Regions from separate parts of the Streptomyces sp. NPDC111516 genome, predicted to be linked through region 3. Evidence: riboswitches for the same ligand, from Rfam matches in the RefSeq annotation. Region 3 holds a riboswitch; each other region holds the start of a gene.
The links. Region 3 has a riboswitch for cobalamin ahead of nicT (Nickel transporter NicT). Riboswitches for the same ligand answer to the same signal wherever they lie in the genome.
Positions count from the first base shown of each region.

Region 1 (7,384 bases), on a different contig from region 3:
GGGCGGCTGTGGAATCGGATCCGGCGCGGGGCCGGGCGGGACGGGTCCGGGCGGCGGAGGCGGCGGCTCCGGCAGCGGCGACGGCGGCTCGGGCATCGGTCCGGGCGTGGGCGCCGGTGCCACGGGGTCGGGGTACGGATTGGTCATCGGAGGCCTCCGAGCGGTTCGGGGTGGATCTGCTTCCACCGTCCCCCGGAGCGGCTGCCCGCGCCTGGTGAGCCCATGCGTACGGGTTCCGGATGATCTGTCCGGGTGCACCGTCCCCGCGACGGGTCAGCGCGCGGCGGCGACTGCCGCGGCTGCGAGGCCCGTCCGGGGGCTGGCGAGCACCGGGATCCGGGTGACCGCACGGGTGACCACATCGGCCATCGACGCCTGCGCCAGCACGATCACATCGGCGTCCGTCACCGCATCTACCGCCGCCGCGACCAGGTCCAGAAAGCCGTCGCGGTCCCCGGCCTCGAAGCGCGCCCAGGCCCCCTCGACCAGGACGGTGCGGACCCCGACGGGCCGGTCCCCCACCTCTTCGGCGAGCAGCGCGAGGGTCGGCGCCAGGGTGTCGCCCAGCGCCGCGAGGACCACCACGCGGTCCATTTCCGAGGCAGCGGCCGCCATGGGGCGGTCGACACGCAGCACCGGAACCCCGACCGTCAGCGCGGCCGACTCCGCGACCCCGCCGATCGTCGAACAGGTGCAGAGAACGGCGGAGGCACCTTCGGCGACGACGCCCGCGAGCAGCGCCCGGATCTCGTCCGACACCGCTTCGGGGCCCTCGTCCCTGGCCCGGGCGAGCAGGTTCTCGGACACGAGATGGCGCAGGGCGAGTCCGGGATGATCCGTGTCCCGGAGCGCGTCGAAGACCGGGACGTGGACCGGGGAGGTGTGCAGAAGTGCGAGTGTCATCGACCGAACGTACAACTCCCCGGTCCGGGTCGGGTCATCGGCCGAGTGGATCGGTGCAGTCCGCCGTGTTGATCACTACAACTCGGGGTGGGACGTGAGCTGCGCCTTCGCCCGCTCCACCAGTTCGGCCGGGGCCTCGGGAGCCCGGTCGGGGTGGCGCTCCGCCCACTTCGCGGCGTACGGGCAGAGCGGGACGACCGGGACACCCTCGCGGCCCGCCATGGCGTAGAACTCCTGGACGAGGGCGCCCGCGATGCCCTTGCCCTCGTGGCCGGGCTCGACGACGGTGTGCACGGCGACGAGCGCCGCGGGGTCGCCTTCCATCACGAAGTACGCGATGACTCCGGCGGCCTTCCCGTTCTCGTACGCGAGGAGGTTGCCGCGCGTGCGGTCGTCGCGGATGTCGAGTTCGATCCGGTCGGTCTGTTCTGCCATGACGGGTGCTCCCTCAGTGGTCGAGCCGGGGTCAGCGCGCCGCTGGGAGGGCGTGCGGGCTCCGTTCGGTGGCGGTGCCGGGTACGGGCTCGGAGGCATCGGCGCCGAGCGCGACGATCCGGTTGTCGGCATCGACATGCACGATACGCGGGGTCAGGCCGCGCGCCTCGGCGTCGTCGACCTGGGCGTAACTGATCAGGATGACCAGGTCACCGGGGTGGACGAGGTGGGCGGCGGCGCCGTTGACGCCGATGACACCGGAGCCGCGTTCGCCCTCGATGACGTACGTCTCCAGGCGTGCACCGTTGTCGATGTCGACGATGTGCACCAGCTCGCCGGGCAGCAGGTCCGCCGCTTCCATCAACTCGGCATCGACGGTGACGGAACCGACGTAGTGCAGGTCGGCCTGGGTCACGGTGGCCCGGTGGATCTTGGACTTGAACATCGTGCGCAGCAATCTGTACTCCTGGAAGAGGGCTCCCTGCCAGCTTTGTGCAGGTCAAGGGCGTTCTTCACTGTACAACTGCACGCCTTGGACTCGTAGATTGCAGAGAACATCAGTTCACGCTCGCGAGCAGGCTCCCTGCCTGCGATTCCGCGCGAATCAGGCTGTTGCAACGCGGCCGATCGGGCACCTGACCGGAAGGCCATCTCGGAATTCTGGGGGACTGATGCTGATCAGATGCTGACTTGACGGCACCACTCAGCAGGCCACGGCCTGTTACGGGACACGCCCACCGGGCCAACGGCCGTAGCCGCGCCCAGCCGACCGCCGCCGTGGTGGACGCGCAGAGCGTGAAGGTTTCGGGAAACGTTACCGAGACCAGCCAGGGCATCTACGCCGGCAAGAAGATCAAGGGACGCAAGCGTCGTCTGATCACCGACACCACAGCAGCCTGAATGGTGGTCAGATGCCCTCGGTCGTCGCGGACCTCGGCGTCCGGGGCCGACCAGGGCCGACAACGCACGGGTCGGGACCTGTCGGAATGCGCGGTCTGACAGAATGGGCTTCGAAAATTCAGGCGACGCGCGTCAGGAAACCGGTGTGAATCCGGTACGGTCCCGCCACTGTGACCGGGCTGCAGCAGCCCGGAAGCCAGATACTGGCCGCGCCGCCTTCTCGTACGACCCAGGGGACGAGGACATCCCCCGGAAAGGCTCGGCCATGCCCCGGATCCGCCGTGTACCACTCGCGCTCATACCGCTGCTTCTGCTGCCGCTCACCGGATGCGGCTCCGGCACGGACGGCGAGGACAAGGCAAAGGCCGCACCGGCCGTCGACGGTTTTCCCTACACGGTCACCAACTGCGGTACGAAGACGACCTTCGACGCCCCGCCGAAGCGGGTCGTCACCATGAACCAGCACGTCACCGAGATCGTGCTGGCCCTCGGGCTCCAGGACCGGCTGACCGGGACGGCCTACCTGGACGACAGCATCCTGCCGGAGTACCGGTCCGCGTACGCCGGGACCAAGGTGCTCGCGAAGGAGTACCCCTCCAAGGAGGTGCTGCTCGGCGCCAACCCCGACTTCGTCTACGGCGGGTACAGCAGCGCCTTCGACAAGGCCAAGGGCCTGGACCGGGCGGGACTTCAGAAGGACGGCATCAACACCCGGCTGAACATCGAGAACTGCACCAAGGGCAAGGTCGGTATCGATCAGCTCGCCACCGAGATCACCCAAGTCGCCAGGATCTTCGGCGTACCGGAACGCGGCAGGAAGCTGATCGCCGAGGAGCGACAGAAGATCACGACGGTCGAGGCAGGGCTCAAGGGCTCCTCACGTCCCTCGGTGTTCGTGTACGACTCCGGCGACAGCTCCGCGTTCACGGCGGGCGGCAAGGGCATCGGCAACGAGATCGTCCGGCTCGCCGGGGGCCGGAACGTCTTCGCGGACCTCGACGCCACCTTCGGCGACGTGTCCTGGGAGCAGGTCATCAAGCGCAAGCCCGAGGTGGTCGTGATCTACGACTACGGAGGCACCACGATGGCAGCCAAGAAGAAGCGGCTGCTGAACGATCCGGCACTCGCGAACGTGCCGGCGGTCAGGAACAAGAAGTTCGCGGTGCTCCCGCTGTCCTCGGCGGTGCTCGGTGTCCGGGTCGCCGACGCCGTGCAGGACCTGGCCGGGCAGCTGCACCCCGGCACTCCGTGAGCGCGGAGTCCGCCCGCCCCGGCCCGAAGTCCGTCCTGCGCTCGGCCCCTGTCGTGATCGGCGTCCTCACGGTGCTGCTGCTCGCGGCGGCGGTGGCCGGTCTGGCGCTCGGCCCGGTACGGATTCCGCCGGGCGAGGTATTGAGTACGGTCCTGGGCGGTGAACGCACCGGTGCGTACCCGACGATCGTGTGGGAGGTACGGATGCCCAGGGTGCTGCTCGGGGCCGTCGTCGGCGCCGGGCTGGCCCTGTCGGGCACGGTGCTCCAGGCGCTGGTGCGCAACCCGTTGGCCGATCCGTTTCTGCTGGGCGCCTCGTCCGGGGCGTCAGCGGGCGCCGCCGTGGTCGTCGTGCTGGGGGTCGGCGCCGGAGCGGCCACCGACGTGGCGCTGCCCATTGCCGCGTTCGCCGGGTCCATGGCCGCGCTGGTCGCCGTCTACGCGATGGCCCGGCGCGGCGGCACCATGACAACGGGCCGACTGATCCTGGCCGGGGTGGCGATCCAGTACGTGCTGTCCGCATTCACCAGCCTGATCCTGGTGTTGTCCTCCCGGGCCGAGCATGTGCGGGCGATCCTGTTCTGGACCCTGGGCGGCCTGGGTGGCGCCCGCTGGGACCAACTGGCGCTGCCCGCCGCGATATTGGGCGTCGGGGCCGTACTCCTGATCAGCCTGGCCCGTCCGCTGGATCTGCTGCTCACCGGGGAGGAAGGGGCCCGCAGCCTGGGCCTGGACCCCGGACGTTTCCGGGGCGGGGTCTTCGTGCTGGTGTCGCTGATCATCGGCGTGCTGGTCGCCTACAGCGGGGCGATCGGCTTCGTCGGCCTGATGATTCCGCACGCCGCACGGCTGATCGTCGGCGCGTCCCACCGCGGACTGCTGCCGGTGACCGCGCTCGGCGGGGCCGTCTTCCTGCTGCTGGCCGATCTGCTGGCCCGAACCGTGGCAGCCCCCGAAGAGATTCCCGCCGGGGTGATCACTGCCCTGCTCGGCGGCCCGTTCTTCCTCTGGCTGCTGCGCCGCTCCAGCCGTACCGAAGGGATCACCGGATGAGCCCGGCACCGTCCGCGACGGCGCTCGCCGCCGACGGGATCAGCTACCAGGTGGCCGGCCGTACTCTGCTCGACGCAGTCGTGCTGGACGCCGCCCCCGGCGAGACGGTCGGCCTGGTCGGGCCGAACGGCAGCGGCAAAACCACCTTCCTGCGCTGTGTGTACGGCGCCCTGCGCCCCGCAGCGGGCCGGGTCCTGCTGGACGGAGCGGACGCCGCGACCCTCGGCGTGAAGGAACGGGCCCGCCACGTCGCCGTCGTACCGCAGGACAGCCCCGGCACCTTCGGCCTGACCGTACGCCAGATCGTGGCGATGGGCCGAAGCCCACACAAACGGTTCTGGGAGCAGGACGACGCCGACGACGCCCGCCGCATCGACCAGTCGCTCCAGCGCGTCGGCGCGGCGCCCCTGACCGACCGGCGGTTCGAAGAGCTGTCCGGCGGGGAACGGCAACGGGCCCTGATCGCCCGCGCCCTGGTCCAGGAACCGGGGCTGCTGGCGCTCGACGAACCCACGAACCATCTGGACATCCGCTACCAGCTGGAGATCCTCGGCCTGATAAGGACGCTGGGCACCACCAATCTGCTGGTGCTGCACGACCTCAACCTGGCCGCCTCCTACTGCGACCGGCTGTTCGTCCTCAGCGCCGGACGACTGGTGGCGTCCGGCTCCCCGCACGCGGTACTGACGGAAGAACTGCTGGCCGAGGTCTACGGGATACGAACCCGGATCGGCGTCCACCCGGTCACCGGCTCCCCCAACGTCGTCTACCTCCCGCTGTCATGAGTGACGACACTTCCCCCGTCTGGACGCCCTTGCCGCACGGGCCACGCTGGCAGGTCGCCGAAGGCGAACCGTCCGCGAGCGAAGCAGGAGTGTGGCTGGCAGCCGACCGACTGGCCGATCCGGCGGGCGTGGAGCTGTCCAGTCTGCTGGAGCGCGAGCGCACCAGCAGCGGCCACCGCACCGGTCATGCGACCGCGCTGACCCTGATGGCGGTGTACGCGGGCTGGGTCACTGCCGCCGCCGTGCTCCACTGGGCGCTGCACGACGAGGTCCCGGACATGCGGTCCGGCAATGTCCTGGTGCGCCCCGCCACGCACGGGATCGGCGGAGTCCGGGTACGCAGAGCCCGGCTGCTGGCGCCCCGGACCGGAGAGGACTCCGTACGGCTGCTGCACCGCACCGTCCTCGACGGACATCTGCTGCCCATCGCCGATGCGCTGCACCGTCGTACCCGCGCCGGGGCCAGGCAGTTGAACGGAGGCATCACCCATGGCTGCGCCACGGCGCTGTGCGCGTACGGCGCCCGGGTGGATCTGCTGGCAGCCCGCTGGCGGCAGTTCGTGGACACCGCACCCGGCGGACTCGCGACGCTGGGCGAGGTGGAACGGGTCCGACGAGCACCGCACGGCCCGGAGCGGCTGGTCTATCTGCGCAACACCTGCTGTCTGTACTACACGAGTGCCGAGGCGATGCGCTGTGCGAGCTGTTGTCTGACCAGCCGCGAGGAGCGACTACAGGCTTACGCGAGGCCGCCGAAGTAACACCGGCGGGCTCCGGGGAGCCCGGACACCGGTACCAGCGAAGTCCGGCGCGGTCCCGAATCCCAGGCAGGCGGCGCCGGCTGCGGTTGTGACCTTGAGCGCGGTCGGCGACTTGGACAGCAGAGTCGTAGCCGCGTCCTTGGCCGCCTGAGCCTCGTGTCCGAGCAGCCGGTCGACGATCTCTTCGACCGTGTCCGCCGCATAGCAGTGGTCGATCCAGGCACGGTTGCCGTCGAGCTCGCCCGGGGTGCCTGCCGGACGTGGCGGGTGAGCACATCATGAACGGAGGCGAGGCCGGCGAGCACGGCGGGCAGCGCCTCGGACGGTACGAAGTGGTCGGCGAGACCGCATAGTTGGGCGTCGGCCGCGCCGATGGCCGTGCCGGTCAGCGCGAGGTGGGTGCCCAGTTCGCCCGGGGCCAGTCCGAGCAGGCAGGCAGGTCCCGGCCGGCCTACGAACGGACCCCTGACCGGCCGGTGGGCACGAGCGATCCGCCAAGCCGCCCGCCCGTCGGCGCGCCCCCGGCCCGTCCACCGGCCGGGGGAGCGCCGACGGACACTCACAGTGCCGTGAGCTCCGCCGCGCCATGGGGCGCCAGACGCGCAGGGCATCGACCACGTCCGCGGCGAAGTACACACTGGGAGCGATCGCCCCGTGAAGCGCCCGGGGGGCAGTGGCGGCAGCGAGGAACCCGCTCAACTCGTAGGATTCCTCGGCCCGCAGGACGAGCCTCGCGGCGGGCGGACCGTCCGCTGCTTCGCGTATTCCGCGGCAGTCTGCTGGTCAATTCTCGGCGGGCTTCCGCAACGGACGGTGTCGTACGCTTCTTCTGCACGTAGGTCTGCGTCAGGCGCTCGATCGCGTGGTCCTGAGCGCCGCAGCCGACCGATTCACACTGCTCACCGAGCGGGAGCCGGGCATATCCCCCCAGGCCCCCCGCCACGGCACTCACCAGGCCAGCAACCCGGGACGACTCCGTGCCCGATGCTGACCGTTTACTGACCGGAGCGACTCCGTCACGCCTCTGACCTGTACAGATGACCAAGCGCTGCATCTTGGACTTGAACAATGTACGCATCATGGAGGTACTCCCCGGCTAGGCCCCCTTCCTGCGTTTTTGCAGGTCAGCGACCTGCTCCTTACGAGCTGTCAGCAGTGAGGGAGTGGTGAACAGCCGAGACGACGACGGAGCCTTCGCCGACGGCGGAGGCGACGCGTTTGACGGACCCGGCTCGGACGTCGCCGACTGCGAAGACGCCGGGCAGACTGGTCTCCAGTCCGGCCGGCTGCGCACCG
Region 1 covers NZ_JBVKBV010000017.1:77,717-85,100, reverse strand. The annotation lists gene ACZ7L9_RS27230 (aspartate/glutamate racemase family protein) at 274-903, opposite strand; gene ACZ7L9_RS27225 (GNAT family N-acetyltransferase) at 979-1,338, opposite strand; gene panD (aspartate 1-decarboxylase) at 1,370-1,795, opposite strand; gene ACZ7L9_RS27215 (hypothetical protein) at 2,029-2,238, shown strand; cobalamin riboswitch at 2,313-2,464, shown strand; gene ACZ7L9_RS27210 (ABC transporter substrate-binding protein) at 2,504-3,490, shown strand; gene ACZ7L9_RS27205 (FecCD family ABC transporter permease) at 3,487-4,542, shown strand; gene ACZ7L9_RS27200 (ABC transporter ATP-binding protein) at 4,539-5,327, shown strand; gene ACZ7L9_RS27195 ((2Fe-2S)-binding protein) at 5,324-6,088, shown strand; partial or broken gene ACZ7L9_RS27190 (enoyl-CoA hydratase/isomerase family protein) at 6,167-6,546, opposite strand; gene ACZ7L9_RS27185 (FAD-dependent oxidoreductase) at 7,228-7,384, opposite strand, start outside.
Region 1: linked by a shared signal. The riboswitch ahead of ACZ7L9_RS27210 (ABC transporter substrate-binding protein) and the one ahead of nicT (Nickel transporter NicT) in region 3 are both predicted to bind cobalamin.

Region 2 (7,384 bases), on a different contig from region 3:
CGGGGCGACTGCCGTTCGACAACCGGTAGACGTGATCGATTTCGGCGGAGGGGCGGAACATGGGGCGGGCGGACATGGGTGTCGCGGTGACGGGAATGGGGCTGGTGACTCCGGCGGGCGCGGACGAGCACACCTTCTGGGCGGGCCTGTGCGCCGGTGTGTCCGTGGCCCGGCGCTGTGACGAACTGGCGGGGCTGCCCGTCGACTTCGCCTGTCCGGTGGACGGGCTCGATCTGGACGATGCCGTCGGTGGCCGCGCGGTGTGGCGGATGGCACGGTTCGTGAAGATGGCGCTGGTCGCCGCCCGGCAGGCGGTGGCGGACGCCGGGCTGTCACCGGAGCGGTGGGACGGCGGCCGGGTCGGCGTGGTGCTGGGTGTCGGTGTGGGCGGGGTGTCCGCGCTCATCGACAATGTGCGCAGGCTGGACGACCAGGGACCGGACGCGGTGTCGCCGCTCCTGGTCCCGATGATGATGCCCAACGCGGCCGCCGGGGAGGTGGCCATCGCGTTGCGGGCGTACGGCCCGAGCCTGGCGCCGGCGACGGCATGCGCGTCCGGGGCGACCGCGATCGCCGTGGCCCGCGACTTGCTGATGAACGGCCGGTGCGATGTGGTGGTGGCGGGCGGCGCGGAATCCGTAGTGACTCCGTTGGTGGTGAGCGCCTTCGCGGGCATGGGCGCGCTCTCCCGGCGGAGCGGTGATCCGACCGGGGCATCGCGGCCGTTCGCCGCGGACCGGGACGGATTCGTGCTCGGTGAGGGTGCCGCCGCGCTCGTCCTGGAGCGGACACCCGCCGCGTACGCCCGCGGCGGGCGGCCGCGCGCCCTCCTGGCCGGTGCGGGCTCCGGCACCGACGCCCACCACCCCACGGCCCCGGCCCCGGACGGAGCCGGGCCGCGCAGGGCCGTGGAGGCGGTGCTGCACGAGGCGGGCTGGGCGGCCCAGGAGGTCGATCACATCAATGCGCACGGCACATCGACGCCGCTGAACGACGCGATGGAGACGGAGCTCATCTCGGACCTGTTCCCGCACCGGCCTTCGGTGACGGCGCCGAAGGGCGTGCTCGGGCACACCCTCGCGGCGGGCGGGGCGATCGAGGCGGTGGCCACCGTACTGACCCTGGAGCAGGGGCTCGTCCCACCGATCGCCAACCTGGACTCGCTGCCGGACGGGTTCGACCTCGACTGTGTGGTCGAGGAGCCCCGCACTCAGTACGTCGAGCGGGCGATCAGCCACTCCTTCGGCTTCGGCGGGCACAACGTCGCGCTCGCCTTCCAGCGCGTCGAACCGGACGGTCCGCGGCGGACGGCCCCCGGTGTCCTCGCCGTCGACTGAGTCGTTCTTGTCGCATGACCGCAACGATCGACTGCCCCTTCACCGAACCGTCCACGGACCTCCTCACCGCTGTGCTCCTCGGCGACAACTACCGCCGGGAGCATGGCTTCTGGCAGCGGCTGATCAGCACGGAACCGTTCCGCCGCCCGGAGCGCCGCACTCCCGAGGAGCGCCTGGGTCTCACGTACGAGCGGCTGCGCATCCTCAACGACTGCCTCGACAGCGGCGCCGGGCTCGCCGCCGACCCGCGCGCCCTCGCGGCCCTGCACGAATGGCTCGGGCCGGTCGACCCGGCACTGGCCACGGTGGCGGGCATCCACTACAACCTCTTTCTCGGCACCCTCCTCGACCACGAGGGCGACACCCGGCGCGACCTGTCGGACTTCCTCCGGCTGCGGAGCATCGGCACCTTTCTCTGTACGGAGGTGGCGCACGGCAACGATGTGGCGGCCGTCGAGACGGTGGCCGCCTACGACCGCGCACGCGACGGGTTCGTGCTGCACACCCCGCACGCGGGCGCGCAGAAATTCATGCCCAACACCAGTCCGGCGGGCGGCCCCAAGACGGGGCTCGTGGCCGCCCGACTGCTCGTCGACGGCACCGATCAGGGGGTCTTCCTCTTTCTCGTACCGCTCACCGATGCCGTACGGGCCCTGCCCGGTGTACGGGTCCGCAGGCTTCCCGCACGCATGGGGAGCCCGGTGGACCACTGCCTGACCTCCTTCGACCAGGTCTTCGTGGGCCGCGACGCGCTGCTCGGCGGGGACCACGGACGGATCGGCGGCGACGGCGGATTCAGTAGCACCGTCGGCAACCGGAGGCATCGACTCCGCGTGTCGATCGGACGCGTCACCTCCGGGAAGATCTCGATGAGCGCGTGCGCGGTCGGCTCCGCGCGCGCGACACTCGCCGTCGCCGTCCGCTACGGCGGTCACCGGTACATCTCCGGGCCGCGCGGCTCGCGGCAGGTACCGGTGCTCGCCCACCGCAGCCACCACGGCCCGCTGGCCGTGGCCATGGCCACCGTCTTCGCGATGAGCCTGCTGCACCGCCGGGCCCTGGACCGCTGGGAGCGGCGGGAGGACGGCTCGGGCGCGGGCCCGGAGGAGGCGGAGCGGCTGGTCGCCGTGGCCAAGGGGTGGATCACCTGGCGGGCCAGGTCCGTGATCGTCGAATGCCGTGAACGGTGCGGCGCCCAGGCGCTCCTGGAGAACAACGGCATGAGCGAACTCCTCACCGGAGTGGAGGGCGCCATCACCGCCGAGGGCGACAACCTGGCCATCCACGCCAAGGCGGCCGCGGAAATGCTCTTCGTCACCGAACCCGCCGGGCGCGGAACCCCCTCCGGCGGCGCACCCGGTGATCTCGCCGACCCCCGGTTCCTCGGCAGGCTCCTGGCGGCTCTGGAGGAGATCTGGTTCGGCCGGGCCAGGGCACGGATGGGGCGCGCACCGCACGGCGATCCGCTCGGGCGCTGGAACTCCGCGGCCGGGCCCGCCCTGCGCGGTGTCGAGGCCCACGCCCACCGGCAGGCGGCCGAGGCGTACGCGGACGCGGTGGCCGGTCTGCCGGACGGGCCCGCCCGCGAGCAACTCGTCACACTGCAACGGCTGTTCGCACTCGAGTGGATCGCCAGGAACAGCGGTGACCTGCTGGCCGCAGGTCACCTGACAAGCGATCAGGTAAACCGGCTGCCGGAGGCCGTGGATCAGCTCATCACCGCCGTCGCCCCACAACTGCCCGTCCTGGTCGACTCCTTCGCACTGCCGCAGGAACTGCTCGCCGACTGGCCCATCGCGGGGGTCGATTACGTGGACGCGTACGACGACCCGGCGGCCGCCTGGCAGCAGCACGGCGGCCGGACGGCGGCTCAGGGACCGCGATGAGGGCCATGACCAGGACCGGAACGGGCCCGCGGACCCATCGGGTTCGGGAGGCGGCCGGGGCCCTCGGCGTCCGGGTCGTGCTGCTCGCCTTCTGGGGTACGGCGGCCGTCCTGGCCCGTGGTGCGGACTCCCGCGGAAAGACGGTGCCGAATCGGTTCGCCACAAGGCGTAACTGGAGGCACGCCACCCAGTTGATCCGGCATCGGGACGATGCCCACACCGTCCCCGGCAGCCGTACCGAATGATGGAGAGGAAGCTCATGAGTGCGATTCATCCCAAGATCACCGAGGTGCTCACACACACCTTCAAAGTGCCCGCCGCCGAGATCCGCCCGGATTCCACGATGGACAGCCTGGAGATGGACTCCCTCGCCGTCGCGGAGTTCGCCGTCCTCATCAGGGAGACGGCGGGCGGCGACGAGGCCTTCGACAGGCTCCCCAAGGACGCCACCCTCGCCGACATCACGCGGTTCATCGACGCGACAGCGGGCCGCGGGGCGCCGGTGGGCGGCTCGGCACCGATGAGCAACGCCCGATGAACAAGCCTGCCATCGCCGTCACCGGCCTGGGAATGATCACTCCGGTCGGCAACGACACCGAATCCACCTGGAAAGGTGTGTGCGCCGGAGTCTCGCCGGTGCGTACCGTCGCGGCACTCGAAGGCTGCGCGATCGATTTCGCCTGCACCGTCGACGGAATCGATCTGGACGCCGCGATCGGCGGCCGTACGTCCTTCCGGATGGGGAGGTACGTCAAGTTCGCCGTCCTCGCCGCCCGGGAGGCGGTCGCCGACGCCGGACTCGACCCGGCGCGGTGGGAGGGCAGCAGGGTCGCGGTGGTCGTCGGCACCAGCAGCGGCGGCTCCGCCTCACTGACCGAGCAGGCCGTCGTACTCGAACGGCACGGACCGGATGCCATCTCGCCGTCGGGCATCCTGCTCACCATCCCGAACATGCCGGCGGCCGAGATCGCGATCCAGTTGCGGGCCACCGGTCCCAGCATGGCACCGTGCACCGCGTGTTCGTCCGGTGTCACCGCCCTGTCCGTCGCCCGCGATCTCCTGGTCACCGGGCAGTGCGACATCGCGATCGCCGGAGCCACCGAGTCGATCGTCTACCCGGCCGCCATGGCCGGGTTCGCCCGGTCCGGAGCCGCGGCCCGGGCACACGGCGACCCGGCCAGGCGGTGCCGGCCCTTCGCGGCCGACCGTGCCGGGCTGGTCATGGGCGAGGGCGCCGCCGTCATGGTGCTGGAACGGGCGGCCGACGCCGCAGCCCGGGGCGCCGGACCCCGGGCACTGCTCGCGGGCACCGGCGCCACCACCGACGCCCACCACCCCACCACCCCGCACCCGTCCGGCGCGGTCGCCCAGGCGGCCGTCGAAGCCGCGCTGCACGACGCGGGCTGGGCGGCCGAGGACGTCGAGCACATCAACGCGCACGGCACGGCGACGCCGCTCAACGACGCCACCGAGGCCGCCCTCATCGGCCGGGTCTACCCGCACCGGCCGCCCGTCACCGCCCCGAAGGGCGTGCTGGGGCACTGCATGGGGGCGGCCGGAGCGATCGAGGCCGGACTGACCGTCCTCACGCTCCAGCGCGGAGTCGTACCGCCGATCGCCAACCTGCACACACCGGCACCCGAGTTCGACATCAACTGCGTCACCGAAGAACCTCTGCGGCTGCCTGTCCGGCGCGCCATCAGCCACTCCTTCGGATTCGGCGGACACAACGCCGTGATCGCCCTTCAGCGTCCGTAGGCGTCGGGCGGGTGGTGCGACCGGGGGCACCGCCCGGCGTACCACCGGCCACACCGCCCATGAGCTGCATAGACGCTCGTGATAGCTTGCCGGGGCCAGTCGAACTCCATGTAGGAGTCAGGGAATCCGGTGAGAATCCGGAACTGACGCGCAGCGGTGAGGGGGACGGGCGGGGCCACGGCCACTGGGACCCACCCTCGGGTGTCCTGGGAAGGCGTCCCGTCCGAAGGAACCCGAGTCCGAAGACCTGCTGGCGGCTGCGACCCGGTACCGGGCGCAGAACTCCAACGGGCTCCGCGCATGGGCCCAGAGACGCAGAGGGACTCCGTGCCGTCCATAGCCAGCCCCGTCCGCACCATCGCCCTGCTCACGGCGGGACTCGTCCTGCTGACCGCCTGCGGCCGCGGAACGAGCAACTCCGCCGCGAAGTCCGGCTCTGCCGACGGATATCCCGTGACGCTGAAGAACTGCGGACGCACCGTCACCGTCGAAGCCCCGCCGCACCGCGCCGTCTCGGTCGACCAGGGGTCGACGGAGATCCTGCTGTCCCTCGGCCTCGCCGACCGGCTCGCCGCCACCGCGACCTGGACCGACCCGGTGATGAAGGGCCTGGAGAAGGCCAACGCCGAGGTCCCCAGGATCGCCGACAACCGGCCCTCGTCGGAGAAGGTCCTCGACCAGGAGCCCGACTTCATCAGCGCGTCGTTCGAGTCGACCCTCGCCAAGGGCGGCGTCGCCCCCCGCGAACAGTTCGAGGAACTGGGCGTCCCCACCTATGTCTCGCCCGCCGACTGCACCGGCAAGGACAACAGCGGCGGCGGCGACGGAGCCCGTATCGAGCCACTGACCATGGACATCGTCTACGGCGAAGTGCACGACCTGGCCAGGATGTTCGGCGTGCAGAAGCGCGGCGACACGCTCGTGGCGCGGCTGCGGGCCCGGGTGGAGAAGGCGACCGGGTCCATCGACGCCTCCGGTACCACTCTCCTCTACTGGTTCTCCGACTCCAAGGCCCCGTACCTGGCCGGCTGTTGCGGAGCACCTGGAGTCATCACCGGGGAACTCGGCGCGAAGAACGTCTTCGACGACACGCACGAGGAATGGCCGCAGATCAGCTGGGAGACCGTCGCCGACCGCAACCCCGACGTCCTGGTCATCGGTGACCTGACCCGCAAGGCACAGACCGCCGAGAGCGCCGCGAAGAAGATCGAATTCCTGGAGTCCAACCCCGCCACGAAGAACATGGATGCCGTCAGGCACCAGCGGTACATCCTGCTCAGCGGCCAGGCCATGAACCCGTCCATCCGGACGGTCGAGGGCGTGGAACGCGTCGCCGCCGGGCTGCGCACGTTCGGGCTCGCGCAGTGACGGACACCGAGCGGACCTGGGCGGAGGGCGCGCGGCGAGCCTCCCAAGGCGGGGACGGTGTACGGAAGCTGCGCGGCGGGGTCCTGTGGGCCTGCGGCGTCGCGCTGCTCGTGCTGTCCGTCGCGGTCGCCGTAACCATCGGCCCCGCCCGCATCTCCGTCGCCGACGTCTGGTCCACGGTGGCCGCCCACCTCGGCTGGGGCCGGACGCGGCTCACCCCGATCCGGGACGGCATCATCTGGAACCTGCGCATGCCACGCACCCTGCTCGCGGCGGTGTGCGGCGCCGGACTCGCGGTGTGCGGCACCGTCATGCAGTCCCTGCTCCGCAACCCGCTCGCCGACCCGTTCGTCCTCGGCGTCTCCTCCGGCGCGTCGACCGGCGCGGTCGTGGTCGTCGTCCTCGGGGTCGGTGGGGGAGCGGTGTCGATCTCGGCCGGCGCGTTCATCGGCGCACTGTGCTCGTTCGCCCTCGTTCTGCTGCTGAGCCACACCCTGGGCGGCACGACCGACCGGGTCGTCCTCTCCGGTGTGGCGGCTATGCAGCTGTTCTCCGCGCTCACCTCCTTCGTGGTAATGACCTCCGCCGACGCCGAGCAGACCCGCGGGGTGCTGTTCTGGCTGCTCGGCTCGCTCAGCGGGGTCGGCTGGACCGACGTGTGGATCTGCTCCGCCGTTCTTGTCCTGACGCTGCTGGTCTGCCTCGGACACGCCCGTACGCTCGACGCCTTCGCGTTCGGCCCGGACGCCGCCGCCGCGCTCGGCGTCCAGGTCGCCCGCGCCCGGATCGTGCTGCTCTGCACGACCGCGCTGCTGACCGCCGCACTCGTCAGCTCGGCCGGCGCCATCGGCTTCGTCGGCCTGGTACTCCCGCACGCCGCCCGGGCACTCGCCGGCTCCGGACACCGGCGCCTGCTGCCGGTCACCGCACTGGCCGGGGCCGTGTTCCTGGTCTGGGTCGACACGCTCGCCAGGACGGTCCTCGACCCGCAGGAGGTGCCGGTGGGTGTCGTCACCGCGCTCATCGGCGTGCCCG
Region 2 covers NZ_JBVKBV010000018.1:120,256-127,639, forward strand. The annotation lists gene ACZ7L9_RS28040 (beta-ketoacyl-[acyl-carrier-protein] synthase family protein) at 60-1,337, shown strand; gene ACZ7L9_RS28045 (acyl-CoA dehydrogenase family protein) at 1,352-3,223, shown strand; gene ACZ7L9_RS28050 (hypothetical protein) at 3,229-3,468, shown strand; gene ACZ7L9_RS28055 (acyl carrier protein) at 3,483-3,761, shown strand; gene ACZ7L9_RS28060 (beta-ketoacyl-[acyl-carrier-protein] synthase family protein) at 3,758-4,981, shown strand; cobalamin riboswitch at 5,061-5,250, shown strand; gene ACZ7L9_RS28065 (ABC transporter substrate-binding protein) at 5,309-6,349, shown strand; gene ACZ7L9_RS28070 (FecCD family ABC transporter permease) at 6,346-7,384, shown strand, end outside.
Region 2: linked by a shared signal. The riboswitch ahead of ACZ7L9_RS28065 (ABC transporter substrate-binding protein) and the one ahead of nicT (Nickel transporter NicT) in region 3 are both predicted to bind cobalamin.

Region 3 (7,384 bases):
AGGCGCTGGCCGTGTCGTTCTCCGCTCAGGCCACCGGTACCAGGGTCGTCTCGCGCACCGCGCGTGAGTCGACGGGGCGTCCGGAGCTGACCGAGGCCGCGATCGTCGTCTCGGGTGGCCGGGGTGTCAACGGCGCCGAGAACTTCGCGGTCATCGAGGCGCTGGCGGACTCGCTCGGTGCGGCGGTCGGTGCGTCGCGGGCGGCGGTGGACGCGGGCTGGTACCCGCACTCCAGCCAGGTCGGCCAGACCGGCAAGTCCGTCTCGCCGCAGCTGTACATCGCGTCCGGTATCTCCGGGGCGATCCAGCACCGGGCGGGCATGCAGACGTCCAAGACGATCGTCGCGATCAACAAGGACGCCGAAGCCCCGATCTTCGACCTCGCCGACTACGGCGTCGTCGGCGACCTCTTCCAGGTGGTGCCCCAGCTCACCGAAGAGGTCAAGACCCGCAAGGGCTGACCCGCCCCCCCTTGAAACAGTGTCCCGACGGTCCGGGGCCGCGCGGTGCGCACTCACTCACCGCACGGCCCCGGACCGTCCTGTCGATGAGGCCCGCCGCGGGGCCAGGGAATCTACGGCGTCAGCCGCTTTCGGCGGCACGGGCCGTCCAGCGTTCCTCGACCTTCGCGATCCTCCAGTACGCCAACGCCAACGCCCACACCAGCACGAAGAGCCCGACGATGATGTAGCCGACATTGCCCAGGTCGAGGCCGGAGATCCAGCCGGTGACCGAGTCCCGGAGATCGAGCTTGTCGTGCAGTACGGTGACCAGTTCGATCGTGCCGATGAGGAAGGCAACCGCGATCGACAGGCCCGTGATGGCCAGGTTGTAGAAGACCTTGCGTACGGGGTTGGAGAAGGCCCACTGGTAGGCGAAGTTCATGAACGTTCCGTCGAGCGTGTCGAACAGGCTCATCCCGGCGGCGAACAGCAGCGGCAGGCACAGGATCGCGTACCAGGGCACACCGGCCGCGGCACCGCTGCCCGCCATGACCATCAGGGTGACCTCCGTGGCGGTGTCGAAGCCGAGACCGAAGAGGAAGCCGAGCGGATACATCTGGCCGGGCCTGGTGACGGACCGGGTGAACCGGCCGAGGATCCGGTTCATGAACCCTCGCGAGTCCAGGTGCTGCTCCAGTTCGGCCTCGTCGAAGCGGCCGGCCCGCATTGCCCTGAACACCCGCAGGATGCCGACGAGCGCGACGAGGTTCAAGGCGGCGATCAGGTAGAGGAAGGACCCTGAGACGGTCGTGCCGACCACGCCCAACACCTGGTGCGTGCCCGAATTCTCGTTGATCAGCACCCCCGCGAGGCGCGCTCCCCCGGCTACCAGCGCGGCCATGGCGATGACCACGCTGGAGTGTCCGAGCGCGAACCAGAAGCCGACCGAAACGGGCCGCTTGCCGTCGGCCATCAGTTTGCGGGTCGTGTTGTCGATGGCGGCGATGTGGTCGGCGTCGAAGGCGTGCCGCATGCCGAGGGTGTAGGCGGTGATCCCGAGCCCGATGCCGAACGCCTTGGAACCGACCTCGTAATGCCCTGGCACGACCAGCAGGAACAACACGCCGAACGCCACCACATGCAGGGCCGCTATCACCGCGAGCAGCCCCGCGGTGCGGATGGTGTCCTCGCGCCGCCACTTGAACACGGCAGACTTGGGCAGGGTCATACGGTCACGCTCCAGCACCTCGTGGATAACTTCGTGAGATGCCGTGGCCGGTCTCCTGGCTGACGGGTTCGCTCGCGCTCGTACCCGCCCCGGCCTTCCCAACCGCGCTCTGCGGCCAGTGGCGTCAGTGGGACGGATACTCCCCGATCACAGTGGCGAGGGCCGCTCCGGCCTGAGACTCCCTGGAGTCTGTCACCGGTCTTCCCGAACACCACGACGCGCACACTCTAGATTCCGGTGAGTGACGTCCACAAGTCCTCCGGTTCGACCAGCGACGCAGTGGACCGACAGCGGATTAAATGGCGCGGCAGGGACGTTGTTCCTGTTCGGTGCCGATTCGTGGATGAATCCGGTGGATCTGGAGGCATGGCTGTGCACGGTGAGTACAAGGTCCCGGGCGGCAAGCTCGTCGTCGTCGATCTGGACGTCGATGGTGGGGCGTTGCGCAACGTACGGGTGGCCGGGGACTTCTTCCTGGAGCCCGACGAGGCGATCCTCTCGATCGACGCGGCGCTGGAAGGCGCCCCGGCCAACACCGACACCGCCGGTCTCGCCGCCCGCATCGACGCGGCTCTCCCCGCCTCGACCGTGATGCTCGGCCTCAGCTCCGAGGGCGTCGCCGTCGCCGTGCGCCGGGCCCTCGCGCACGCCACCGAGTGGAGCGACTACGACTGGCAGCTCATCCACGAGGCCCCGCAGTCCCCCGCGCTCCACATGGCCCTCGACGAGGTCATCACCGCCGAGGTCGCCGCGGGCCGGCGTCCGCCGACGCTCCGGGTGTGGGAGTGGGCCTCGCCCGCCGTGATCATCGGCAGTTTCCAGTCGTTGCGCAACGAGGTCGACCCGGCAGGTGCGAAACGCCACGGCATCACGGTCGTCCGCCGCATATCCGGTGGTGGGGCCATGTTCGTGGAACCGGGCAACACCATCACGTACTCGCTCTCCGTTCCCGATTCCCTGGTCTCCGGCCTCTCTTTCGCCGACAGCTACGCCTATCTGGACGACTGGGTGCTCGGCGCCCTCGGCGACATGGGCATCAAGGCCTGGTACCAGCCGCTCAACGACATCGCCACGGACGCGGGGAAGATCGCGGGAGCGGCTCAGAAGCGCGTGGTCGGCGGGGAGGGCGCCGTACTGCACCACGTGACCATGTCGTACGACATCGACGCCGACAAGATGCTGGAGGTGCTCCGCATCGGCAAGGAGAAGCTCTCCGACAAGGGCACCAGGAGCGCGAAGAAGCGCGTCGACCCGTTGCGCCGCCAGACCGGACTGGCGCGCGAGGCCGTCATAGAGCGGATGATCGAATCCTTCCGCACCCGGCACGGCCTCACGCAGGGCAAGGTGACGGACGAGGAGATGGCCCGGGCCGAGGAGCTCGTGCGTACGAAGTTCGGCACCCAGGAGTGGACCGCTCGGGTGCCGTGAGCGGGCCCCGCGAGCGAGCGCCGGATTCCGTGCGCGGGTGATGCACGGAGTCGAAGACAGAGGCGTTGCTGTGCTCCCGGTGCTGTGGACAGTCCATCGGGAGGGGCGTCACCTTGCCATCCCCGGGAGTTCCTGCTCGGTCCAGATGATCTTGCCTTCGGGCGTGTAGCGAGTACCCCAGCGGCGGGTCAGCTGGGCGACGAGGAAGAGGCCCCGGCCGCCCTCGTCGGTCGTTCTGGCGTGCCGCAGCCGGGGAGAGGTGCTGCTGGCGTCGGATACCTCGCAGATCAGGACGGACTGGCGCAGCAGCCGCAGCCTGATCGGGCCGGTGGCGTAGCGCACCGCGTTGGTGACCAGTTCGCTGACGATCAGCTCGGTCGTCATCTCCAGTTCCTCCAGGCCCCAGTTCCTCAGCACGCGCGCCGTGCGGGCCCGGACGCCCGCGACGGCGGCCGGGTCGGAGGGCACCTCCCAGGAGACGACGTGGTCGGCACTCAGCTCGTGCGTACGGGCGAGCAGCAGGGCGACGTCGTCGGGCTGCGGTACGGGGAGCAACTGCTCGACGACCGTCGCGCACAGTGCGTCCAGGGAGAGTCCGCACTGCGACAGGGCGGCACCGAGGTGGGACATGCCGACATCGGCGTCCCGGTCCCGGCCCTCGATGAGGCCGTTGGTGTAGAGGCCGATCAGGCTGCCTTCCGGCAGCAGGACCTCCGCCGTCTCGAAGGGCATCCCGCCCAGGCCGAGCGGGGGCCCTGCAGGCAGTTCGAGGAAGCTGACACGCCCGTCCGGGAAGACGACGACGGGCGGCGGGTGGCCGGCGCGGGCCATCGTGCAGAGCTGGGTGACCGGGTCGTAGATCGCGTACAGGCAGGTGGCGCCGAGCACGGGCGTGCCGCTCGCCTCGCCCTCGGGTTCCTCGTCGCCCAGCCGGAGGACGAGGTCGTCGAGGTGGGCCAGCAGTTCGTCGGGGGGAAGGTCCATGTCGGCGAGGGTGTGCACGGCGGTGCGGAGCCTGCCCATGGTCGCGGCGGCGCTGATGCCGTGGCCGACGACATCGCCGACGACCAGGGCGACCCGGGCGCCGGACAGCGGGATCACATCGAACCAGTCGCCCCCGACACCGTCCTTGGCGTCCGCCGGGAGGTACGCGGACGCCACGTCCAGGGCCATCCCTCCGGGCAGCGTGTGCGGTAGCAGACTGCGCTGGAGGGTCAGCGCCGCGGCGTGCTCGCGGGTGTAGCGGCGGGCGTTGTCCACGCAGACCGCCGCCCGTGCCACCACTTCGCGGGCCGGCAGGACGTCTTCGGGTTCGAATGGGGCCAGGTTCACCGATCGTATGAAGGTGGTCAGGCCGAGCACCGTGTCCCGGGCCCGCATGGGTACGGCGATGAGGGAGTGGAAACCGAATTCGCGGATGGCCGCCGCCCTGGCGGGCTGTTCGACATCCCACAGCCTCCTGACGGAGTCGAGGACCGGGATCAGGATGGGTTCGCCCCCGCTGAGGAACCGGATGCCGTGGGAGGGGGGCACGGAGTCCACCATGTCCCCGACCTGGTGGACCGCCTCCGGGCAGCCCTCCCGCACCGAGCTCATTCCCGCGCGGCGCAGCATCGGCCGGGCCGACGCGCCACCCGCGCCGAGACGGGTGGCTCCCGTACCGGAAGGCCCCGTGCCGAGGGGCCACGGGCCGGGCTCCTCCGGGCAGGCGACCGGTTCCAGCAGGTCGACGACGACGAAGTCGGCGAACCGCGGCACCGCGAAGTCGGCCAGCTCCTGAGCCGTGCGCAGCACGTCCAGGGTGGAGCCGATGCTGGCTCCGGCGTCGTTGACCAGGGCGAGGCGCTGCTGGGCCTTCCACCGGTCCGTGACGTCCAGGACCATGTAGCAGACGCCGGTGACGGTGCCGTCACCTTCGGTCAGGGGGAAGAACGAGGTGGAGTAGGCGCGCTCCCGGTGCGGATCGGCCCAGCTCCAGCCCCGGTACTCGTAGTCGATGACGGGGGCCCCGGTGTCCAGCACCCGCCGCATCTGGGTCTCTATGGCGTCGGCCGCCATTCCCGGGAGCACTTCGCGCACCCCACGGCCCACTCGCTGTGCCCGCGGGACGCCGCCGATGCGTTCCAGGGTGTCGTTCAGCCAGACGTAGCGCAGCTGAGGGTTCAGCACCGCCAACCCGATCGGTGAGCTGGTCAGGAAGGCGTCGACCACGGACTGCCCGACGGCCCACTCCGGCCTCCGTTCGCGCCCGGAGACCAGGAAGCACTCCCGGCCGTCCAGGTGGAACGCGGCCGAGACCCGCAGATCCACTTCGATCCGCTGCCCGTCGCGCCGCCGCACGGCGGCGACACCGCTCCACCCCCCGCCCGTGCGGCACCGCTCGGCGATGCCCGCCACCCGTACCGGGTCCCCGGGCATGGCGAGGAGAAAGCCGGCGGACCGCCCGACCACCTCCTCGGCGCTGTAGCCGAGCAACTCCTGCGCGCTGTGCGTCCAGCCGACGACCATTCCGGTCCCGGCGACCACCGCGGTCGCGTCGTTCGCTGCGTCGAAGGAGTGCTGAGGGCTGCTGGGCTGCGACGGTTCGTCTCCGGGCGCCGACTGCGGGCCTGCGGACGCCATACTGGTCACCACCCATCCACTCCGTTCGGTTCCATGATCCCGCCTACGGGGCTCGGGTGCGAATGTCCGCGGGCGCGGTTCGGGCGCCGGGCTGCCGCGATGCGGGGTCAGCGGCGTGGTTCGCGCGGTGTGACGAGGCCCGATTCGTACGCGAAGACGACGAGCTGCGCCCGGTCCCGGGCCCCCAGCTTGGTCATGGCGCGGCTGATGTGCGTCTTCGCGGTGAACGGGCTGATCACCATGTGTGCGGCGATCTCCTCGTTGGTGAGACCGTGAGCGGCGAGTGCGCTGACTTCCCGTTCCCGGCGGGTGAGGTTCTCGAAACCGGGGGCGGTGGTCCGGTCGGGTGGTCTGGCGACGAATTCGCCGATCAGCCGGCGGGTGATCGCGGGCGAGAGCAATGCGTCACCGCCGGCCGCTACGCGGATCGCACGGAGGAGTTCGGCCGGTTCGGTGTCCTTCAGGAGGAACCCGGCGGCTCCGGCGCGCAGCGCGTCGAAGACGTACTCGTCGAGGCCGTAATTGGTGAGGATCACGACATGGACGGTGGCCAGCCGGGGGTCGGCGGCGATCTCGCGGGTGGTCTCGATGCCGCCCATCACCGGCATCTGTACGTCAACGAGCGCGACGTCCGGGGTGTGCAGCCGGGCGAGGTCCAGACCGTGGCGGCCGTCGGCGGCCTCACCGATCACCTCGATGCCGTCCTCCGCGTCGAGCAGCGCCCGGAATCCTGCCCGCATCAGCGCCTGGTCGTCGACGATCAGCACCCGGATCGGCCGCGCCTGCAAGTCGGTCATCCGAGGGTTCCGGCGGTGTGGAGGGGGAGCTCCGCGCATACGGAGAAGCCGCCGGCCGGGCGGGGTGCGGCTTCGAGGGTGCCGCCGAGTGCGGTGACGCGCTCGCGCATGCCGGTGAGTCCGGTGCCCGCGGTGATGGTGTCACCCGCGGTGCGGGGTCCCTGGTCGTCGATGCGCACGGTAAGGGCCTGTTCGGTGTAGGTGAGGCGGACGGTCGTGGTGGCGCGGCCGGCGTGCCGGGCGACATTGGTGAGGGCCTCCTGCACGATGCGGTATGCGGCCCGGTCGACGGCCGGGGGCAGGGGGCGTTCGTCGCCGCTGACCGTGACGTCGAGTGCGATGCCAGCGGTTCGGGCCCGCTCGGCCAGCGCGTCGATGCGGTCGAGGCCGGTGCCTGGCTCGACGACGTCGGTCCGGAGCACTTCCAACGTCGCCCGCAGTTCGCGCATCGCCTCGCCGCTCGCCTCCTGGATGGCGAGCAGCGCGGGTTCCACCTCGGTGCCCCGTTTACGGGCGAGGTGCACGGCGACTCCCGCCTGGAGCTTGACGATCGAGATGGAGTGGGTGAGCGAGTCGTGCAGCTCGCGGGCGATCCGCAGCCGCTCCTCCCCCGCCCGGCGCAGCGCGGCCTCGTCCCGGCTGCGTTCGGCGTCCAAGGCCCGTTGTTCGGTCTGGCGCAGATACGCCTGCCAGTTCTTGTCGATCAGTCCGGTGACGCCTGCGCAGAGGAACCAGCCGAGCAGCAGCAGGGTCCGTTCGACGGTCTCCCGGGGGCCCGGTGCACCGATGGCGAGGACCGTGAAGTAGCCGGTGAGGAACAGGGCTCCCGCGGCGATGCCCCAGGCGCGGTGTCCGCCGCGGGCGGC
Region 3 covers NZ_JBVKBV010000007.1:805-8,188, forward strand. The annotation lists gene ACZ7L9_RS15625 (electron transfer flavoprotein subunit alpha/FixB family protein) at 1-461, shown strand, start outside; gene nicT (Nickel transporter NicT) at 583-1,671, opposite strand; cobalamin riboswitch at 1,700-1,902, opposite strand; gene ACZ7L9_RS15635 (lipoate--protein ligase family protein) at 2,044-3,099, shown strand; gene ACZ7L9_RS15640 (SpoIIE family protein phosphatase) at 3,208-5,721, opposite strand; gene ACZ7L9_RS15645 (response regulator) at 5,829-6,518, opposite strand; gene ACZ7L9_RS15650 (sensor histidine kinase) at 6,515-7,384, opposite strand, start outside.

Region 4 (7,384 bases), on a different contig from region 3:
GCCGGTGACGGCAGCAACGCAGCAGTCGGGAAGGCGGGCCATGAGTGCCGACGGGGGCAGTACGGAGAACGAGACGGGCGCGACCACACGGACGGCGCGCGTCCCGAAGTACTACCGGCTGAAGCGTCATCTCCTGGAGATGACGGACACCATGCCGCCAGGCACTCCCGTACCGCCCGAACGGACCCTGGCGGCCGAGTTCGACACCTCACGCACCACCGTGCGCCAGGCACTCCAGGAACTGGTCGTCGAGGGCCGGCTGGAGCGCATCCAGGGCAAGGGGACCTTCGTCGCCAAGCCGAAGGTCTCCCAGGCCCTCCAGCTCACCTCGTACACCGAGGACATGCGCGCCCAGGGACTCGAGCCGACCTCCCAGCTGCTGGACATCGGCTACGTCACGGCCGACGACACGCTCGCCGGGCTGCTCGACATCACGACCGGCGGCCGCGTACTGCGGATCGAGCGCCTCCGGCTCGCCAGCGGTGAGCCGATGGCGATCGAGACCACGCACCTGTCGGCCAAACGCTTCCCGGCGCTGCGCCGTTCGCTGGTGAAGTACACGTCTCTCTACACCGCGCTCGCCGAGGTGTACGACGTCAGGCTGGCCGAGGCCGAGGAGACCATCGAGACGTCGCTCGCCACACCGCGCGAGGCCGGGCTGCTCGGTACGGATGTCGGCCTTCCGATGCTGATGCTTTCGCGGCATTCGCTGGACGGGCGGGGCGAGCCGGTGGAGTGGGTGCGCTCGGTCTACCGCGGCGACCGGTACAAGTTCGTGGCCCGCCTGAAGCGGCCGACGGACTGAACCCGCCACGACGACCGGCTGCTTCCGGTCACCGCACCCCGTACGCACAGCCGCGTCGGCCCCCGTGGAATCCGCCACTCCACGGGGGCCGTTCGCAACTTGTTCCGGACCAATTCTCGTACGTTTGACAACATTCCGAACATTTGAGCCCGCTTACGAGACTGTTGCCAGACCGCAATGCGGACGGGGGGTGACGGTGACCGGAAGCCTCCCCTAGATTTCCTGCGCATTACACCAGGTGAACAGCGAGGGGACGGAGTCGCCGCATGCCAGCAGGCCCAGAAGGAAAACCACCGACCGTCACACCGGTGCGGGTGGTCATCGCCCTCTGTCTCATCGCGCCGTTCGTGGCGATGCTCTGGGTGAGTTCGTACGCGAAGGTGGACCCCACCTTCATCGGCATCCCGTTCTTCTACTGGTACCAGATGCTCTGGGTGCTGATCTCCACCGCGCTCACCATGATCGCGTACAAGCTGTGGCAGCGTGACCAGCGCGCCCGCAAGGGGGGTGCGTCGGCATGAAGGACGGCGTGAACGGCGTCGCGCTCGGCGTCTTCATCTTCTTCTTCCTGGCCGTCACGGTCATGGGCTTCCTGGCCGCGCGCTGGCGGAAGGCCGAGAACGACGCCAGTCTCGACGAATGGGGCCTGGGCGGACGGTCGTTCGGCACCTGGGTCACCTGGTTCCTGCTCGGCGGCGACCTGTACACCGCGTACACCTTTGTCGCCGTGCCCGCGGCGATCTACGCGGCGGGCGCGGCCGGCTTCTTCGCCGTGCCGTACACGATCCTCGTGTACCCGCTGATCTTCACCTTCCTGCCGCGGCTCTGGTCGGTCTCGCACAAGCACGGCTACGTGACCACCTCGGACTTCGTCCGCGGGCGCTTCGGCTCGAAGGGGCTGTCGCTGGCGGTCGCCATCACGGGCATCCTCGCCACGATGCCGTACATCGCGCTCCAACTCGTCGGCATCCAGGCGGTGCTGGACGTGATGGGCGTCGGCGGTGGCGAGAACACCCACTGGTTCATCAAGGACCTGCCGCTGCTGATCGCGTTCGCGGTGCTCGCCGCGTACACCTACTCGTCCGGTCTGCGGGCGCCCGCGCTGATCGCGTTCGTCAAGGACGGGCTGATCTATCTGGTCATCGCGGTGGCGATCATCTACATCCCGATCAAGCTGGGCGGATTCCACGACATCTTCGCCAAGGCGGGCGAGGCGTTCTCGCAGACCAACCCGGCGACCGGCAAGCCGCGCGGCGCGCTGGCGCCGGGCGAGGCGGGTCAATGGGGATACGCCACCCTGGCGTTGGGCTCGGCGCTGGCGCTGTTCATGTATCCGCACTCGATCACCGCGACGCTCTCCAGCCGCAGCCGCAATGTGATCCGGCGCAACACCACGATCCTGCCGCTGTACTCTCTGATGCTCGGCCTGCTGGCGCTGCTCGGCTTCATGGCGATCGCCGCCGGAATCAAGGTCGACAACGGGCAGTTGGCCATCCCGCAGTTGTTCGAGAACATGTTCCCGGACTGGTTCGCGGGCGTCGCGTTCGCGGCCATCGGCATCGGCGCGCTGGTGCCCGCAGCGATCATGTCGATCGCCGCGGCGAACCTCTTCACCCGCAACATCTATAAGGACTTCCTGAAGCCGGACGCGACCCCGGAGCAGGAGACCAAGGTCTCCAAGCTGGTGTCGCTGCTGGTGAAGGTCGGCGCGCTCGCTTTCGTCCTCACCATGGACAAGACGGTCGCGATCAACTTCCAGCTGCTCGGCGGGATCTGGATCCTCCAGACGATGCCGGCCCTGGTCGGCGGCCTGTTCACCCGCTGGTTCCACCGCTGGGCGCTGCTCGCGGGCTGGGCGGTCGGCATGGTGTACGGGACGGTGGCCGCGTACGGCGTCGCCAGCCCGACCCAGGCGCACTTCGGCGGGTCGTCCAAGGAGATCCCGGGCATCGGCGAGATCGGCTACATCGGCCTGACCGCGTTCGTGCTGAACGCGGTGGTGACGGTGGTGCTCACCTTCGTCCTGAACGCCGTGAAGGCGCCCGCCGGGGTCGACGAGACCTCGCCGGCCGACTACACGGCCGACGCGGGCGACCGTGGCGTCCAGGTGGAACTCCCGCCGGCCACGGCTGGGGCACCGGGCGGCGGCCACTGACGGCCGCTCCCACAGCCGTACGACGGCCCGTCGAGCCCCTTCCAACGGGGCGCGACGGGCCGTCCGTGCGCTCAGCAACGGGCCGTACGCGCGTCCCGAGTTCCGTTACGCGACACAACATGTGGGGGCTGTCTCATCCGGCGGCCCCCACATGTATGCTCATGCTCGCTGTCGCCGCAGGGGAATCCGGTGCGAATCCGGAACTGTCCCGCAACGGTGTGTTCGGTGCGCTTTTGCGCACCCCCGAGTAAGTCCGAGGACCTGCCGACAGTGCATCCGGCTCGACCGAACCGGATGCCAGACGTCCGGGCCTCGCGGTTGGGCCGGTGGACGCCGTACGGAGTGCTGCCCCGGCCCGGGCCCGCCTCTGCCCGGCTGCCCCGTTCCCCGCCGGCCCCGAGCCGAGCGAGGGAGAGCACCACGTGACCATCGCGCCAGCCGATCCGGCTTCAGCCGCCGTGTCCGAAGTGGCCGAGTCCGAGGCAACCGCACACGACGGACCGAGGACCGCACTGCTGCGGACCCTGACCGACCTCACCGTCGATCTGCCCGACACCGACCCCGGTCGGGTCGCCGCCGCCGCGCTGCGCGGCCGCAGCGCCCGGGCGGACGAGGCCGAGCTGCGCGCGCTGGCCACCGAGGCCGCCGCGGGGCTGATCTCCGAGGACCCTGCCTACTCCCGGCTCGCCGCCCGGCTGTTGACCCTCGCCATCGCCGACGAGGCGGCCGGCCAGGGCGCAGTCTCCTTCTCCGCCTCGGTCGCCGTCGGGCACCGCGAGGGCCTGATCGCGGACCGCACCGCCGAGTTCGTCGCGCTGCACGCGGCCGCCCTCGACGCGCTGGTGGAGCGTTCGCTCGCCGACGGCGCCGACGACCGCTTCGGCTACTTCGGGCTGCGGACCCTGCACAGCCGCTATCTGCTCCGCCACCCGCACACCCGCCAGGTCATCGAGACGCCCCAGCACTTCATGCTGCGGGTCGCCTCCGGGCTCGCCGAGAACGACTCGGAACGGGCCCTGGACGAAGTCGCGGCGCTGTACGGGCTGATGAGCCGGCTCGACTATCTGCCGTCCTCGCCGACCCTGTTCAACTCCGGCACCCGGCACCCGCAGATGTCCTCCTGCTACCTGCTGGACTCCCCGCTCGACGAGCTCGACTCGATCTACGACCGCTACCACCAGGTGGCGCGGCTCTCGAAGCACGCGGGCGGCATCGGTCTCTCGTACTCCCGCATCCGCGCCCGCGGTTCGCTGATCCGTGGCACCAACGGGCACTCCAACGGCATCGTGCCGTTCCTGAAGACGCTCGACGCCTCCGTCGCCGCGGTCAACCAGGGCGGCCGTCGCAAGGGCGCCGCCGCCGTCTATCTGGAGACCTGGCACGCGGACATCGAGGAGTTCCTGGAGCTGCGCGACAACACGGGCGAGGACCAGCGGCGTACGCACAACCTCAACCTGGCGCACTGGATCCCGGACGAGTTCATGCGCCGGGTCGACGCGGACGGTGACTGGTCGCTGTTCTCGCCCGCGGACGTGCCCGAGCTGGTCGACCTGTGGGGCGACGAGTTCGACGCCGCGTACCGGGCCGCCGAGGCCAAGGGGCTGGCCCGCAAGTCGATGCCGGCCCGTGAGCTGTACGGCCGGATGATGCGGACCCTGGCGCAGACCGGCCAGGGCTGGATGACGTTCAAGGACGCCTCCAACCGCACCGCGAACCAGACCGCCGAGCCGGGCCGCGTCGTCCACTCGTCAAATCTGTGCACCGAGATCCTCGAAGTCACCGACGACGGCGAGACGGCCGTCTGCAACCTGGGTTCGGTCAACCTCGGCGCGTTCGTCGCCGACGGCTCCATCGACTGGGAGCGGCTGGACGCCACCGTCCGTACCGCCGTGACCTTCCTCGACCGGGTCGTCGACATCAACTTCTACCCGACCGAGCAGGCCGGCCGCTCCAACGCGAAGTGGCGCCCCGTCGGCCTCGGGGCCATGGGTCTGCAGGACGTCTTCTTCCAGCTGCGGCTGCCGTTCGACTCCCCCGAGGCCCGCGCGCTCTCCACGCAGATCTCCGAGCGGATCATGCTCGCGGCGTACGAGGCGTCCTGCGATCTCGCCGAGCGGTCGGGCCCGCTGCCGGCCTGGTCCGAGACCCGGGCCGCGCGCGGTGTGCTGCACCCCGACCACTACGACACCGAGCTGCACTGGCCGGAGCGCTGGGACGCGCTGCGCGCCCGGGTCGCGAAGACGGGGATGCGCAACTCGCTGCTGCTCGCCATCGCGCCGACGGCGACGATCGCCTCGATCGCGGGTGTGTACGAGTGCATCGAGCCGCAGGTCTCCAACCTCTTCAAGCGCGAGACGCTCAGCGGTGAGTTCCTCCAGGTCAACGCGTATCTGGTGGAGGAGCTGAAACAGCTCGGCGTGTGGGACGCGCGGACCCGTGAGGCGCTGCGCGAGGCGAGCGGGTCCGTGCAGGGCTTCGCCTGGATCCCGGCGGACGTGCGGGCGCTGTACCGCACGGCGTGGGAGATCCCGCAGCGCGGACTGATCGACATGGCGGCGGCCCGTACCCCGTTCCTCGATCAGAGCCAGTCGCTGAACCTGTTCATGGAGACGCCGACGATCGGCAAGCTCTCCTCGATGTACGCGTATGCATGGAAGCGGGGGCTGAAGACGACGTACTACCTGCGCTCGCGTCCGGCGACCCGGATCGCCCGCGCCGCCTCCGGCCGGACCGCGGCCGCGGCTCCCATTCCCGTACAGCAGGCATCGGCGCCCGACGCCGACGCGATCGCCTGCTCCCTCGAAAACCCCGAGTCCTGCGAGGCCTGTCAGTAATGAGCTCCACCGACTCCGAGAAGACCGCGCGTGACAAGAACCTGCTCGACCCGGGCTTCGAACTGACGCTGCGGCCCATGCGCTACCCGGACTTCTACGAGCGCTACCGCGACGCGATCAAGAACACCTGGACGGTGGAGGAGGTCGATCTGCACTCCGACGTCGCCGATTTGGCCAAGCTGTCCCCCGGCGAACAGCACATGATCGGCCGGCTCGTCGCGTTCTTCGCGACGGGTGACTCGATCGTCTCCAACAACCTCGTGCTGACGCTGTACAAGCACATCAACTCCCCCGAGGCGCGGCTGTATCTCTCCCGGCAGCTCTTCGAGGAGGCCGTGCACGTCCAGTTCTATCTGACGCTGCTGGACACCTATCTGCCCGATCCGGACGACCGTGCCGCCGCGTTCGACGCGGTCGAGGAGATTCCGTCCATCCGCGAGAAGGCGCGGTTCTGCTTCAAGTGGATGGATTCGGTCGAGAAGATCGAGCGCCTTGAGACGAAGGCGGACCGCCGTCGCTTCCTGCTGAACCTGATCTGCTTCGCGGCGTGCATCGAGGGGCTGTTCTTCTACGGCGCGTTCGCGTACGTCTACTGGTTCCGCTCGCGGGGTCTGCTGCACGGTCTCGCCACGGGCACCAACTGGGTGTTCCGTGACGAGACGATGCACATGAACTTCGCGTTCGAGGTCGTGGACACCGTCCGCAAGGAGGAGCCGGACCTCTTCGACGACGAGCTCCAGCAGCAGGTCGCCGACATGCTGAAGGAGGCCGTGGCGGCCGAGCTGCAATTCGGCCGCGATCTGTGCGGTGACGGTCTGCCGGGCATGAACACGGAGTCGATGCGGCAGTACCTGGAGTGCGTGGCCGACCAGCGGCTCACCCGGCTGGGCTTCCCGGCGGTCTACGGCTCCGAGAACCCGTTCTCGTTCATGGAGTTGCAGGGCGTGCAGGAGCTGACGAACTTCTTCGAACGCCGGCCGTCGGCGTACCAGGTGGCGGTGGAAGGCTCGGTCGCCTTCGACGACGACTTCTAGATCCTGGCCCGGCTTCTGAGGCAGAGGCGCCGCGCAGCCGTCACCGGCTGTGCGGCGCCCGCCGTTTCCGGGGCGCGTCCCCCGGGCCCACCCAGCGGCGGCGGCAGCGGCCGAATGCTCAGTCGTTCGGCACGATCTCGTAGCGCGGCGTGTTCTCCGCCATCTGCCGCAGCGCGTCCTTGCGGTCCCGCTTCGAGAGCCGGTCGATGTACAGGTATCCGTACAGGTGGTCCGTCTCGTGCTGGAGGCAGCGGGCGAAGTAGCCGTTGCCCCGCACCTTGACCGGGTTGCCCTTGGCGTCCTGGCCGCGGACCACGGCGTAGTCCGGGCGGGCCAGCGAGGCGTACGCAGTCGGGACGGAGAGACAGCCCTCGTTGGAGTCGTCCAGGACCCGGTCCTCCGGGGCCAGCTCCTCCAGCACGGGGTTGCAGACGGCGCCCACGTGCCGCACACCGTCGTCGTCCGGGCAGTCGTAGACGAAGACCTTCAGGTCGACGCCGATCTGGTTGGCGGCCAGGCCCACGCCCTCCGCCGTCCGCTGGCTCGCGAACATGTC
Region 4 covers NZ_JBVKBV010000002.1:354,625-362,008, reverse strand. The annotation lists gene ACZ7L9_RS07255 (GntR family transcriptional regulator) at 41-805, shown strand; gene ACZ7L9_RS07250 (DUF3311 domain-containing protein) at 1,072-1,326, shown strand; gene mctP (monocarboxylate uptake permease MctP) at 1,323-2,960, shown strand; cobalamin riboswitch at 3,116-3,243, shown strand; gene ACZ7L9_RS07240 (ribonucleoside-diphosphate reductase subunit alpha) at 3,383-5,794, shown strand; gene ACZ7L9_RS07235 (ribonucleotide-diphosphate reductase subunit beta) at 5,794-6,828, shown strand; gene def (peptide deformylase) at 6,947-7,384, opposite strand, start outside.
Region 4: linked by a shared signal. The riboswitch ahead of ACZ7L9_RS07240 (ribonucleoside-diphosphate reductase subunit alpha) and the one ahead of nicT (Nickel transporter NicT) in region 3 are both predicted to bind cobalamin.